DNA from 3 places in the Kitasatospora sp. NPDC088351 genome. Region 1 is predicted to be linked to each of the others. Evidence: riboswitches for the same ligand, from Rfam matches in the RefSeq annotation. Region 1 holds a riboswitch; each other region holds the start of a gene.
What was found. A riboswitch is a leader RNA that binds a small molecule or an ion and turns the genes downstream of it on or off. The one in region 1 is predicted to bind thiamine pyrophosphate.
Positions count from the first base shown of each region.

Region 2: linked by a shared signal. The riboswitch ahead of AB0P06_RS00375 (cytosine permease) and the one ahead of thiO (glycine oxidase ThiO) in region 1 are both predicted to bind thiamine pyrophosphate.
Region 3: linked by a shared signal. The riboswitch ahead of thiC (phosphomethylpyrimidine synthase ThiC) and the one ahead of thiO (glycine oxidase ThiO) in region 1 are both predicted to bind thiamine pyrophosphate.

Region 1 is NZ_JBFBIL010000013.1:35,937-40,691, forward strand. It holds gene pknB (Stk1 family PASTA domain-containing Ser/Thr kinase) at 1-139, opposite strand, end outside; gene AB0P06_RS12895 (thiazole synthase) at 243-1,040, opposite strand; gene thiS (sulfur carrier protein ThiS) at 1,043-1,252, opposite strand; gene thiO (glycine oxidase ThiO) at 1,249-2,433, opposite strand; TPP riboswitch at 2,428-2,540, opposite strand; gene AB0P06_RS12910 (FAD-dependent oxidoreductase) at 2,647-3,843, shown strand; gene AB0P06_RS12915 (Rv2175c family DNA-binding protein) at 3,951-4,316, shown strand; gene thiE (thiamine phosphate synthase) at 4,316-4,755, shown strand, end outside.
Region 2 is NZ_JBFBIL010000001.1:91,630-96,384, reverse strand. It holds gene AB0P06_RS00380 (trypsin-like peptidase domain-containing protein) at 1-1,777, opposite strand, end outside; TPP riboswitch at 2,033-2,182, shown strand; gene AB0P06_RS00375 (cytosine permease) at 2,286-3,674, shown strand; gene AB0P06_RS00370 (glycerophosphodiester phosphodiesterase family protein) at 3,757-4,581, shown strand.
Region 3 is NZ_JBFBIL010000075.1:19,087-23,841, forward strand. It holds gene AB0P06_RS33050 (DUF5326 family protein) at 62-262, shown strand; gene AB0P06_RS33055 (SPFH domain-containing protein) at 405-1,910, opposite strand; gene AB0P06_RS33060 (hypothetical protein) at 2,014-2,220, opposite strand; TPP riboswitch at 2,374-2,508, shown strand; gene thiC (phosphomethylpyrimidine synthase ThiC) at 2,504-4,321, shown strand; gene AB0P06_RS33070 (hypothetical protein) at 4,599-4,755, opposite strand, start outside.

The DNA.
Region 1 (4,755 bases):
TCACCTTGAGGGCCACGACCCGGTCGAGCCTGGTGTCGGTACCCCGGTACACGGTGGACATCCCGCCGGCCGCGATGCGCTGCTCGACCCGGTACCGGCCGTCGAGCAGGGTACCGATCAGCGGGTCGTGCAATGCCATGTCCACCCGGTGATTCTAGTGGCGCGGGCAGGGGCGGGACCCCGGGCGACACCGCGCCCGGGGCCTCTGTGCCCGGCTTGTGACACGCCCCGGCGCGCCCGGGTCAGAACGCCGGGTGCTCGCGGGTGTCCAGGTCGGCCCGGCCGGCCATGGCCGAGGAGGCCTCGGCGTGGAAGCGGCGCGGGATCCGGCCCGCCCGGTACGCCAGCCGGCCGGCCTCGGCGGCGTGCCGCATCGCGTCGGCCATCAGCACCGGGTCCTGGGCGCGGGTCACCGCCGAGGCCAGCATCACCGCGGCGCAGCCCAGCTCCATCGCCAGCGCCACGTCCGAGGCGGTGCCGGCGCCCGCGTCCAGGATCACCGGGACCCGGGCGCTCTCCACGATCAGCTGGAAGTTGTGCGGGTTGCGGATGCCCAGGCCGGAGCCGATCGGGGAGCCCAGCGGCATGATCGCCGCGCAGCCGACGTCCTCCAGCTTCCGTGCCAGCACCGGGTCGTCGTTGGTGTAGGGCAGCACGGTGAAGCCGTCGTCGACCAGGGTCTCGGCGGCGTCCAGCAGCTCGATCGGATCGGGCAGCAGGGTCCGCTCGTCCGCGATGACCTCCAGCTTCACCCAGTCGGTGCCGAGCGCCTCGCGGGCCAGCCGGGCGGTCAGCACCGCCTCGCCGGCCGTGAAGCAGCCGGCCGTGTTGGGCAGCACCCGGATGCCGTTGCGGACCAGCACGTCCAGGACGGAGCCCTGGGTGGTGGCGTCGACCCGGCGCATCGCCACCGTGGTGAGCTCGGTGCCGGAGACCCGCAGCGCCTGCTCCAGGATCTCCAGGCTGGGCGCGCCACCGGTGCCCATGATCAGCCGGGAGCCGAACGTGGTCCCGGCGATGTCCAGCAGGTCGTCCGCCATGGTCAGCCTCCCTGGACGGCGGTGAGGATCTCGATCCGGTCACCCGCGGCGAGCCGGGTCCGCGGCCACGAACCACGCGGCACCACGGTCTCGTTGAGCGCGGCGGCGACGCCGGAGTTGGCGGCGCTCAGCGCGGCCACCACCTCGGCGAGGGTGGTGGTGGCGGGCACCTGCCGGGGCTCGCCGTTGACGGTCAGTGCGATCTCGCTCATGCGGGGGCCTTCGTGGTGGAGCGGGCGGGGGAGAAGCGGGTGGGGGTGAACGGCGCCGCCAGGGCGGGCGTCTCGCCGGTGGCCAGGTACTCGGCGACCAGATCGGCCGTCACCGGGGTGAGCAGCACGCCGTTGCGGTAGTGGCCGGTGGCGGCGACGAGGCCGGGCAGGGCGGTCGGACCGATCAGCGGGGCGTTGTCCGGGGAGCCGGGGCGCAGTCCGGCGGAGGTCTCCACCAGGGGCAGCTCGGTGATGCCGGGGACGAGCTCGTGCGCGTCGCGCAGCAGCTCGTACACCCCGCCGGCGGTGACGGTGGTGTCGTACCCCTGCTCCTCGCTGGTGGCACCGATCACCAGCTCGCCGTTCTCCCGGGGCACCAGATAGAGGTGCCGGCCGCGCACCACCGCGCGCACGTTGCGGGAGAGGAACGGCCGGTACGGCTCGGGCACCCGCAGCCGCAGGATCTGCCCCTTCACCGGGCGGATCGCGGGGAGCACGCCCTCGGGCAGGCCGGGCAGCCGGTGGCTGTGCGGACCGGCGGCGAGCACGATTCGGTCGGCGGTGACGGTCTCCAGTGTGTCCAGCCGGGCGCCGACCGCGCGGTCGTTCTCGACCAGCAGTTCGGTGGCCTCTGCGCGGTGCAGCAGGACGCCGGCCCGCTCGCAGGCGAGGACCAGCGCCCTGACCAGCCGGCGGCCGTCCACCTGGTGGTCGTCGGTGACGTGCAGACCGCCCCGGACGCCGGGGGCGAGCATGGGTTCGAGCCTGCGGGCCTCGCGGCCGGTGAGCCAGTGCGAGTCCAGGCCGAGCCGCTGGTGGAAGGCGTGCAGTTCACGCAGTTCCGCGCGGTCGTCGGAGTCCAGGGCGACGGCGACGGTGCCGCACTGGCGGTAGCCGGTGTCCTGGCCGCCGCTCGCCTCGGTGAGTTCGGCGGCGAAGGCGGCATAGCGCTCGTTGGATGCCATCCCGAGGCGGAGCAACGGCTCCTCGCCGTACTGGAGTTCGGTGACGGGGGCGAGCATGCCGGCCGCGACCCGGGCGGCGCCGCCGCCGTGCGCCGGGTCGATCACCACGATGTTCCCCAGCCCGCGCCGGGCCGCGCGCCAGGCGACGGCGAGGCCGATGATGCCCCCGCCGATCACCAGGACGTCGGCATGCGCGCCCTTGGCCAAGCGTGTCAAAGTCGCTGCTCTCCCTTCGCCGGTATGACCCGGATCAGGTTCGGACGGTCGCAGGCCGTGTCAGCCCGCCTCTCAGCCCGGTCCGCCGGGCTCCCGTGAATTGGTGCCACCACCTTAACTCCGCGTCCCGCCCCGGCCGAAGGCGCGTACGAGGGGTGGACCCGAGCCCGGGTGGGGCCCGGACGGACGGCCGCCGCTGAGTACAGTGACGGCGTGGCAGAGCTGAGCGGGACGGATCAGGTGGTCGTGGTCGGGGCCGGGCTGGCCGGGGCGCAGTGCGCCGCGGGGCTGCGGCAGGGCGGCTGGCGGGGGCGGATCGTGCTGGTCGGCGAGGAGCCCCACGCGCCGTACGACCGGCCGCCGCTCTCCAAGGAGGTGCTGCTCGGCAAGGCCGATGCCACCACCCTCGACCTCGACTTCGCGGACCTGGGCGTCGAACTGCTCACCGGCCGCCGCGCCACCGGCCTCACCCCCGGGGTGCTGCACACCGACGCCGGCGATCTGCCGTACGGCACGCTGGTGATCGCCACCGGTGCCGCCCCGCGGGCCCTGCCCGGCGCCGAGCGCGCGCACCTGCTGCACACCCTGGACGACGCGCTGGCGCTGCGTGCCCTGCTCCGGCCGGGCCTGCGCCTGGTGCTGGTCGGTGCGGGCTGGATCGGCGCCGAGGTGTCCACCGCCGCCCGGGCGGCGGGGTGCGAGGTCACGGTCGTCGAGATGGGCCCGGCGCCCGTCCCCGGCGCGCTGCCCGCCGGGATCGGCCGGGCGATGGCCGCCTGGTACGCCGAGGCCGGGGTGGACCTGCGCTGCGGCGTCGGGGTCGCGGCGGTGGAGCCCGGCGCGGTGCTGCTGGCGGACGGCTCGCACCTGCCGGCCGACGAGGTGCTGGTCGGGATCGGCGCCCGGCCGGCCACCGGCTGGCTGGCCGGCTCCGGCGTCGAACTGGACGCGGCCGGTGCCGTCCTGGTGGACGAGCGGCTGCGCACCAGCCTGCCCGGCGTCTTCGCCGCGGGGGACTGCGTCAGCTATCCGTCGGCGCGCTCCGGCGTCCGGCTGGCCGTCCAGCACTGGGACCACGCGCTGCAGTCCGGCGCGGCGGCGGCCGCCGCCGTCCTCGGCGCGCAGGCGCCCTACGATCCGGTGCCGTACTTCTGGTCGGAGCAGTTCGGCCGCATGGTCCAGTACGCCGGGCGGCACGGGGCCGGTGACGAGCCGCTGTGGCGCGGTTCACCCGGGGAGCCGTCCTGGTCGGTGCTCTGGCTGCGCGACGGTGTGCCGCGCGCCCTGCTCGCGGTGGACCGTCCGCGCGACCTCGCCCAGGGCCGCCGGCTGATCGAGCGCGGTACGGCGCTGGACCCGGCCCTGGCGGCGGACCCCGCGGTGCCGCTGAAGTCGGCGCTCGCCGGGTAGCGCGGCGGGGCCCGCAGGCGGCCGCCCGGTGCTCGACGGACCTGTGACGGGTGTGCGGCGGGTGGTGAGTGGTGCGCGGCGGGCCGTGGAGGTGGCAGTCTGGTGGCGTGAGTGAGATCGAAAGCAAGATTGAAACCCTCGTTTCCGAGTGGATGTACCTGCCCGACATCTCGGAGCAGTGGGGCGTGCGGGTCACCGAGGTCCGCGACCTGGTCCGCAGCGGCGGGCTGATCGCGGTCCGGCGCGGCCCGAACAAGTCGCTGCAGGTGCCTGCCGCGTTCATCGACGGCCAGGGCCTGGTCAAGCACCTGTCGGGCACCCTGACCGTCCTGCGCGACTGCGGGTACAACGACATGGAGATCCTGGAGTGGCTCTTCACCGAGGACCCGTCGCTGCCCGGCAGCCCCATCCAGGCGCTGTGTGAGAACCGCGGCACCGAGGTGAAGCGCCGCGCCCAGGCGATGCTGATCTGATGGCGGCGGACACCCCGCGCCGGCGGCTCGCCGACGCCCGGCTCTACCTGTGCACCGACGCCCGCCGCGAGCAGGGCGACCTCGCCGAGTTCCTGGACGAGGCGCTGGCCGGCGGGGTGGACATCGTCCAGCTGCGGGACAAGGGCCTGGAGGCCAGGCAGGAGCTGGCGGCCCTGGAGGTCTTCGCCGACGCCTGCCGCCGCCACGGCAGGCTGCTGGCCGTCAACGACCGCGCCGACGTCGCGCACGCCGCCCGCCCCGACGTGCTGCACCTCGGGCAGGACGACCTGCCGGTGCCGGCCGCCCGGGCGATCCTCGGCGAGGACGTGATCATCGGACGGTCCTGCCACGCCGAGTCCGAGGTGGACGCGGCGATCGCCGAGCCCGGCGTGGACTACTTCTGCACCGGGCCGGTCTGGCCGACCCCGACCAAGCCCGG
Region 2 (4,755 bases), on a different contig from region 1:
GGGTGTACTCGACGTCGACGGTCTCGCCGGGCTTGTGCGTCCAGATCTTGCTGACCAGGGCGGGGCCGTTCTCGATCGGGCTGCCGCCGAGCTTGGTGATGACGTCGCCGGGCTTGAGGCCCGCCTTGTCGGCCGCGCCGCCGGGGGTGACGGCCGGGGTGCCCTGGATGTCGCGGGTCTGGATCTGTGCGCCGTCGCCCTTGTAGTCGTCGTTGCGGAGGACGTCGAGCTTGGCGTAGACGGGCTTGCCGGTCTTGATCAGGGTCTCGGCGACCCACTTGGCCTGGTTGATCGGGATGGCGAAGCCGAGGCCGATGCTGCCGGCCCGGCCGGTGCTGGAGGCGTTGGACTGGATCGCCGAGTTGATGCCGACCACCGCGCCGCTGGAGTCGAGCAGCGGGCCGCCGGAGTTGCCGGGGTTGATCGAGGCGTCGGTCTGCAGGGCGTTCATGTACGAGGACTGGGCGCCGGTCTCGTCGCCGGAGGCGACCGGGCGGTCCTTCGCGCTGATGATGCCGGTGGTGACGGTGGACTCCAGGCCGTACGGGGCACCGATGGCGATGGTGGAGTCGCCGACGTTGACCTTGTCGGAGTCGGCCAGCGGAAGCGGGGTCAGCTTGTCCCCCTTCGGGGGGTTGTCCAGCTTGACCACGGCCACGTCGTAGCCCTCGGCGCGGCCGAGCACGGAGGCGTTGTAGGAGCTGCCGTCGGCGAACTTGACGGTCAGTTTGCCGCCGTTGGAGGCGGGCGCCACCACGTGGTTGTTGGTGAGGATGTGGCCCTCGGTGTCGAAGACGAAGCCGGTGCCGGTGCCGGACTCGCCGTTGCCCTGCGCCTTGATGGTGACGACGCTGGGCAGCGCCTTCTGCGCGATGCCGGCGACGGAGCCGGGGGCGGGCTCGTTCTTCTCCGGGCTGTTGGCCTGCACGGTGGTGCTGCGGCGGTCGTTCGCGGAGCTGGCGCTGTTGTCGTTGCGGTCGGCGATGGTCACGCCGAGCGCGCCGCCGGCCACACCGGCGACCAGGGCGACGGCGGCGATCAGGGCGACCAGGCCGCCGCGCTTCTTGCGCGGACCGCCGGGGCCGGACGTACCGGGGTACTCGGGCGGGTAGCCGAGCGGGCCGCCGGGGTGGCCGGGACCGCCGGCGCCGCCGGCCGAGGAGTCGTGCGGGCCCCAGCCGCCGAGCGGCTGGCCCGCGCCGAAGGGGTGCTGCTGCGCGGGCGGGCCCGCCGGGGCGCCGTACGGGTCGTGGGCCGCGGCGGGCGGGGCACCGTACGGGTCGTGCGCCGCGGCGGCCGGGGCGCCCGTGGTGGCGTACGGGTTGACGGCGGGCGCGACGGGCGCCGTCGGCAGGGCCGGTGCCTCGGCGAGCGCCAGGGCGGGCGCGGCCGGCGGCCCCGCCGGGGCGGGCGGCACGACCGGCGGCGGGGCGTCGATGTACCCCGGGCCGGGGTGGCCGGCCTCGACCGGGGCGGGCGCGGACACGGGAGCGTCGGCAGCCGCGGCCGCGGCGGGTGCCTCGGCCGGCGCCGGGGCGCTGATCTTGCTGAACGCCAGCGTCGGCGTGGATCCGCCGGCCGCCGGAGCGGCGGGCGCGGCGGGCACCGCCGGTGCCACGTCGGTGGTGGTCCGGTCGGCGGGCGCCTGTGCGGGGGTGGCAGCGGCGGACGCGGACTGCTGCGCCGGACCGTCATGAGCGGGACCCACCACCCCCTGGCCGCCGGAGGGCTGTTCCCCCTGCGGCCCGGTGGACCCAACCTCGCGCTCGGTGCTCACGGACGACCTCCATAGCTGACAGGACCAAGAAGCATAGTTTTTCGCACACTCGATTCGATTGCCGTAAGGACCCTTCTGAAGAAGTCATAAGAATCCTTAGCCAGGCCCGACGGCCCCGTCCGGAAACCCGGCCGAACGCCCCCGAACCACCACCCCCACCGGCCGCTCGCCCACCGCCGCCGGATGTCCCTCGCGGCCGGGGCGCCCAGCGCCTGGCCTTGGCGTTCACCCCCGTGCCGGTTAGCCTGTCGCTCACAACTGACACGCGGGAGCTTGGACCTTCCCAGGCTGAGAGTGCGCTGGTCGACCGTACGCCACGACGTCCGTGGGCGGACCGTCGAGGGGGCGCTGACCGCCGGAACCTGTCCGGGTAATGCCGGCGTAGGGAGTATCGGCCATGCCGCCTGCTTCGCCATCCTCTTCTTCGGGCGCGCCCGCGTCCAAGGGTTTCTCCGAACCGTCCACGACCGTTCACTCCGACGCCGGTCCCCCCGCGCCCGGTTCCGCCGTGCCCGGCTCCCCCACCGCGACCGGCGCCGCCGCGGCCACCGCCGTCCTGGACCGGCCGGACCGGTCCGAGCGGGTCGAGGCGCCGCTCGTCCTGGACACCGAGCCGCCGCGCACGCTCCGCTTCCGCGACCACTTCGCGCTCTGGATGAACCTCGGCGTCAGCCTGATCGGCTTCACCACCGCCGCCACCGTGCTGGGCGCGCGGGGCAGCGAGCTCTCCCTGGCCGCCGCCGTGACCGCGATCGCGGCCGGGACCGTGGTCGGCACCGCGATGCTCGGTGTGGCCGCCCTGATCGGGGCCCGTACCGGCGCACCGGCGATGGCGAACCTGCGCGGGCTGTTCGGGACGAAGCTCTCGTACGTGCCGACGGTGCTGAACATCGTCCAGTGCGTCGGCTGGGGCGTGTACGAGCTGCTGGTGATCGCGATGGGCGCGCAGACCGTCGTCCACACCGAGGGCTACCGCTGGGCCTTCGTCCTGCTGGCGGGCGCGCTGACCACCGCGCTGACCATCTGGCCGCTGGGCTCGATCGCGGTGCTGCGGCGGTTCGTCGCCGGGGCGGTCGCGGTCGCGATGGTGTACTTCACCGTCCAGCTGGGCCGGCACGGCGTGCCGGACCCGGGCGCGGGCAACTGGCACGGCTTCCTGAAGGCCACCGACGCGATGATCGCGGTGTCGATCTCCTTCGTGCCGCTGGCCGCCGACTACACCCGGCACTCGCGCACCCCGCGCGCCGCGTTCTGGGGCAGCTTCTCCGGCTACACCGTCGCCCAGGTCTGGTGCTACGTGCTGGGCCTGATCGCGCTGCTGCAGTCCGGCGGCGACCCGGACCGGATCTTCGACTCCTTCCTGGGCGTCTGGGCCGGCTGGGCGTTCCTGCTGGTGCTGGTCCTGCGCGAGACGGACCAGTCCTTCGCCAACGTGTACTCGACCGCGATGTCCGTCCACAACCTGCTGCCCAGGGTGGACCGCCGGGTGCTGACCGGCGGGACCGGGCTGCTGATCACGGTGCTGGCTCTGCAGATCACCGAGTTCACCGACTCCTACTACGCCTTCCTGGGCCTGATCGGCTCGGTGTTCGTGCCGATGTTCGCGGTGCTGGCGGTCGACTACTTCCTCGGCGCCGGCCGGCGCGGCTGGAACCTCTCCGCCGACGCGCCGTCCCGCCGGCTGATGCTGCTGCCGTGGGCGCTGGGCTTCGTCGTCTACCAGCTGATCGCGCCGACCGCGATCGCCGGCTGGTGGACGGACTTCTGGACCTCCGTCCAGGAGGCGCTGCACTTCACCCCGCAGGAGTGGACCTCGGCCTCGCTGTTCGGCTTCCTGGTGCCGGCCCTGGCCACCTGGGCGCTCACCCCGCTGACCCGCCGGGACGCGCGGGACTGATCCGCCCCCCCACGCGAAGACGGCCCCTCAGGTTGGGGCCGTCTTCGTTTTCGCGTCACTTCCGCCGCCTATCGTGGGACGTGTGACCAGCCCCGACCTCCCCCCGGCGGCGGCGCGCACCGCGCCGTCCGTCCAGGTGATCGCCCACCGCGGATCCTCGTACGCACTGCCCGAGCACACGCTCGCCGCCTACCGGCGGGCGCTCACCGAGGGCGCCGACGCGGTCGAGTGCGATGTCCGGGTCACGGCCGACGGGCATCTGGTCTGTGTGCACGACCGCAGGATCGGCCGGGTCTCGGACGGCCGCGGCACGGTGTCCGCGATGACGCTGGCCGAGCTGGAGGCGCACGACTTCGGCGCCTGGAAGACGGGCGCACCGAGCGCGGACCCGGAGCTGCGGGGCGTTCTGCGGCTGGAGAGCCTGCTGGAGCTGGTCGCGGACTGCGGACGCCCGGTGGACCTGGCGATCGAGACCAAGCACCCGGTCCGTTTCCGGGGCCGGGTGGAGGCCGAGCTCCTGCGGATGCTGGACCGGTTCAAGATCACCGGAGACCCCGCGGACGGCCGCCCGCAGGCCCGGATCATGAGCTTCTCCGCGCTGGCGCTCGCCCGGGTGGCCGCCACCGCGCCGCAGTACCCGAGGGTGTTCCTGTTCGAGCGCGGCCTGCCGCTGCGGGGCCGGCTGCGCCCGGGCGCGACGCTGCCGGGCGGGGCCGGGATCGCCGGGCCCGGCATCGAGCTGGTGCGGGCCAGGCCGCGGCTGGTGACGCGACTGCGCGAGCTGGGCCACCAGGTGCACGTCTGGACCGTGGACGAGCCGGCCGACGTGGAGCTGTGCCTGGAGCTCGGGGTGTCGGCGATCATCACCAACCGCCCGGCCGAGGTCCTCGCCCAGCTCGGCCGGTGAACCAAACCTGCTGCCGACAATTTTTGCCGGAAATTATGCGTTTTCACGACGGAGGGTGAGCACGGAATCACCTGCCGCCCACCCTGGGTCGCGCGGTTTGAAATGTCCGCGCGGGATCGCCCCGCAGTCGTTTCCGACGCATTACCAAGGGGCATCCATCCCTCGGCATACGCT
Region 3 (4,755 bases), on a different contig from region 1:
GAAAGCAAACGGGATGCGGCACCGGACGGCAGCCGGCCCCGAGGGGAGAGAAGGAACGGACATGGCTGAGTTCTGGAAGTCGCTGCCCTCCTGGGTGCGCAACATCGTCGTCCCGGTGCTGGTGCTGATCCTGGCCTGGAACATCGTGGGGTTCGTGTTCGGCGTCGTCGGCGCCCTGCTGAGCGTGGTCATCAAGCTGCTGGTGGTGGTCGGCATCGCCGCCGCCGTGGTGATCCTGGTGAAGAAGGCCGCCAAGAGCTGACCCGTACGGACCCCGGACGCCCGTACCCCCTGCGTGGGGTGCGGGCGCCGGTCGTTCTGGTGGCGGCGGACAACCGACAACTAACAGATAACAGATAACAGAAAACGAATGTTGAAAGTTGTCATCCGTTACCTGTCATCCGTCAGCTGTCGTCCGCCGACCGTCGGACCCGGGCCTCCGTCACCGCGCGGTCCTCGATCGGCACCTGCTGGACCGGCCCCGGTTCCGGCCCCGGCGCCGGAGCCGCCGGCTGTTCCGGACCGTGCATGGTGGTGAGCAGCTGCCGGGCGAGGCCGAGGCCGGTGCCGCCCATGGTGAGGGCCTTGGCGAACAGCTCGCCAACCCCGTCGGCGCCGTTCAGCAGGATCATGTGCTCGACATTGCCGAAGGACTCGGCGGCGGCCAGCACGATGTCCGGCCACTTCTCCGCCAACTCCTGTGCCACCACGGCCTCCTGGTTCTCCGAGAGGGCGGCGGCCCGGGCCCGGATGCCCTCGGCCTTGGCGAGCCCGATCGCCCGGGTCGCCTCAGCGTCCGCCAGACCGCGGGCCTCGGCGGAGGCGGCCTCCGCCTCCCCGGTGGCCCTGGTCGCCTCGGCGGAGGCGAGCCCGCGCAGCTTGGTGGCCTCCGCGGCGGCCGCGGCGGCGATCTTGACCTGGCCGGCCTCGGCCGCCGCCTTCAGCTCGGTCTCCTGGGCCTGCGCCTGGGCGGCGGAGATCCGGGCGTCGCGGTCGGCCTCGGCCCTGGTGCGGGTCTCGTACGCCTTGGCGTCGGCCGGCTTGCGGACGTCGATCTGCAGCTGCTGCTCCTTGCGGCGGGCCTCCAGCTCGGCGACCTTGGTCTCCTGGACGACCACCTCCTGCCGGGCGGCGGCCTGGGCGAGCGGTCCGGCCTGCTCGGCGCGGGCGTTGGCGGTGTCCCGTTCGGCCTGGTAGGCGGACTGCTGGATCTGGCTGTTGCGGGTGGCCTCGGCCTTGCGCGCGGCGGCCTCCTGCTCCGCCTCGGTGGCCATCCGGTCGGCCTCGGCCTGGGCGATCCGGGCGTCCCGCTGGACGGCGGCGGCGTGCGGGATGGCGAGGTTCTTGATGTAGCCGGTGGGGTCGATGATCTCCTGGATCTGCAGGGTGTCGATGATCAGCCCGAGCTTCTCCATCTCCAGCCCGGAGGCGGCCCTGGTCTCCCCGGTGAGCCGCTCGCGGTCCCTGATCATGTCCTCGACGGTGAGCCCGCCGACGATCGAGCGCAGGTGGCCGGCGAAGACGTTGTGGACGCGCTGGCTGATCAGCTTCTGCTGGTCGAGAAAGCGCCGGGCGGCATTGGCGATGGAGACCTCGTCGTCGCCGACCTTGAAGATCACCACGCCTTTGACGTGGACCGGGATGCCCTGTGAGGTGACGCATTCGACGTTCAGCTCGGCCTCGTTGAGGTCCAGTGAGAGCCGGCGGACACCCTGGAGACCCGGCGTGACGAAGGTCCCGCGGCCGGTGACGATCCGGAAGCCCAGACCGTCGCCGACCCCCTCGGTCCGGTGCCGGGAGCCGGAGATGATCAGAGCCTCGTTGGGCTCCGCCACCCGCCACATGAGTTTGAAGAGCGTGATCCCGAAGACCAGCGCGGCGACGACGGCCCCCGCGATGATGAGCACCATGGTTCAACTCCCCCTTCCGGCGCATGAGATGCGCCGGTTCGGATTGTCCGCTCAGGGCAACTCGAAGGAAAGGGAAGTGACGTGACGGGCTGTCACAAGCGTGTCACGGGAAGACCGGTGCCACATAGACGGTCCGGGGCGGGTGGTACTCGACCACCACCACCGGTGTGCCGACCGACAGCCGGTCGCCCGGTACGGCGAGGTAGGCCAGGAAGGCCTCCGTCCCCTGGCGCTCCCTGACGTGCACCATCACCTCGCCGACCAGACCGGCTCCGACCGGACCGGTGACCCGCCCTGTGCTTCCGACCACTACGGCCTCCCTCGTCGCCTGCCCGTGTGACTGCCAGTCTGCCGGGCCGGGCTCCCCCGGTGGGCCCGCCGGCCGAATCGCCGGGCACCGACCCCCTCTGGACCAGCCGCGATCGGCTCGCTACGGTGTTGGACGTCATGCGCGGGCAATACCGCCTGCGGACACGGGAGCTCGGAGCACCGGGCTGAGAGGGCGCTGACCGGGACGTCGCTGGACGTGCCGAACGCTGCGCCGACCGCAGGAACCTGACCGGGTAATGCCGGCGTAGGGAGTTGAAGGTCTGATGACCACTTTTGATGCACAGCCGCAGTCTGCCCAGAACGCCGCCGTCAGCAGCGCGGGCACCGGCTATCCGACCCCGGCCTGGCGCAAGGCCTACCGCGACGGGTCCCGCCCCGACCTGCGCGTTCCGTACCGCGAGGTCGTGCTCACCAACGAGAAGAGCGTCCCGCTCTACGACACCTCCGGGCCGTACACCGACCCGGCGTACGAGCCCGACGTACGGCGCGGCCTGCCCGCGCTGCGCGACGCGTGGATCCGCCAGCGCGGCGACGTCGAGGAGTACGACGGCCGCGAGGCCCGCCCCGAGGACGACGGGATCAAGCACACCTCGCCGCGCGGCGGAAACCTGAAGAACCTGGACGCCGTCTTCCCCGGCCGCCCGCGCCGCCCCCTGCGCGGCCGCGGCGACGCCGCAGTCACCCAGCTCGGCTACGCCAAGCGCGGCATCGTGACCCCGGAGATGGAGTTCGTCGCCCTGCGCGAGGGCCTGGCGCCGGAGTTCGTCCGCTCCGAGGTGGCGCGCGGCCGGGCCGTCATCCCGGTCAACGTGAACCACCCCGAGGTCGAGCCGGCCGCCATCGGCACCAACTTCCTGGTGAAGATCAACGCCAATATCGGCAACTCCGCCGTCACCTCCTCGATCGAGGAGGAGGTGGAGAAGATGACCTGGGCCACCCGCTGGGGCGCGGACACCGTGATGGACCTCTCCACCGGCCGCAACATCCACACCACCCGCGAGTGGATCCTGCGAAACTCCCCCGTGCCGATCGGCACCGTGCCGCTCTACCAGGCGCTGGAGAAGGTCGACGGCAAGGCCGAGGACCTCAGCTGGGACGTCTACCGCGACACCGTCGTCGAGCAGTGCGAGCAGGGCGTGGACTACATGACCGTCCACGCCGGAGTGCTGCTGCGGTACGTCCCGCTGACGGCCCGCCGCAAGACCGGCATCGTCTCGCGCGGCGGCTCGATCATGGCCGCCTGGTGTCTGGCGCACCACCGGGAGAACTTCCTCCACACCAACTTCGAGGAGCTCTGCGACATCCTCGCCCGCTACGACGTCACCTTCTCGCTCGGTGACGGCCTGCGGCCCGGTTCGATCGCCGACGCCAACGACGAGGCGCAGTTCGCCGAACTCCGGACGCTGGGCGAACTCGGCCGGATCGCCCGGGCCAAGGACGTCCAGGTGATGATCGAGGGCCCGGGCCACGTCCCGATGAACAAGATCAAGGAGAACATGGATCTCCAGCGGGAGATCTGCGACGAGGCGCCGTTCTACACCCTCGGCCCGCTGACCACCGATGTCGCCCCCGGCTACGACCACATCACCTCGGGCATCGGCGCCGCGATGATCGCCTGGTGGGGCACCGCGATGCTCTGCTACGTCACCCCCAAGGAGCACCTGGGCCTGCCCAACCGGGACGACGTGAAGACCGGCGTCATCACCTACAAGATCGCCGCCCACGCCGCCGACCTCGCCAAGGGCCACCCCGGCGCCCAGGCCTGGGACGACGCCCTCTCCGACGCCCGCTTCGAGTTCCGCTGGGAGGACCAGTTCAACCTGGCCCTCGACCCGGAGACGGCCCGCGCCTTCCACGACGAGACCCTCCCCGCGGAGCCCGCCAAGACGGCCCACTTCTGTTCCATGTGCGGCCCGAAGTTCTGCTCGATGAAGATCAGTCAAAAGATCCGGGCCGAGCACGGCGAGGGCTCCAGTGCCGTGGAGACCGAGTTCGACGCCGAGGCCCTGGCGGGCATGAAGGCCAAGTCCGAGGAGTTCGCCGCCCAGGGCAACCGGGTCTACCTCCCGCTCGCGGACTGATCGGGCTCCACCGTCGGCATGGGCCGGGAGCGAAGCCGGGCTCGCGGCCCATGCCGACCGACAGCAGTGCCGGGAAGCGGAGGGGCTTCCCGGCACTGCGCTCAGGCTGCCCGCCCGGCGCTGTAAATGATCGTTATGGGCAGGTGCCGCACGTTGAGGCGGTTCGCATCCCCGGCTTCGCTCGCAGCCACGACGGTGTCGAGCCCGCCCTCTGCCGAACGTTCCGGGAACGGCCGGTGCCCCGGGCCGCGAAGGTTGCCCGGGGCACCGGTGTCGGTCAGTTCTGGGCGGTGAAGGTGGACGGGACGGGGGTGCCGATCACGGTCAACGACGCCTTCACGCCGATGTCGACCGGGCCCTGGTCGGTGTCCGGAGCGAGGCTGAGCGAGCCGGAGAGGTAGGACCACTGCCCGGTGTATTCGGTGAGCGACAGC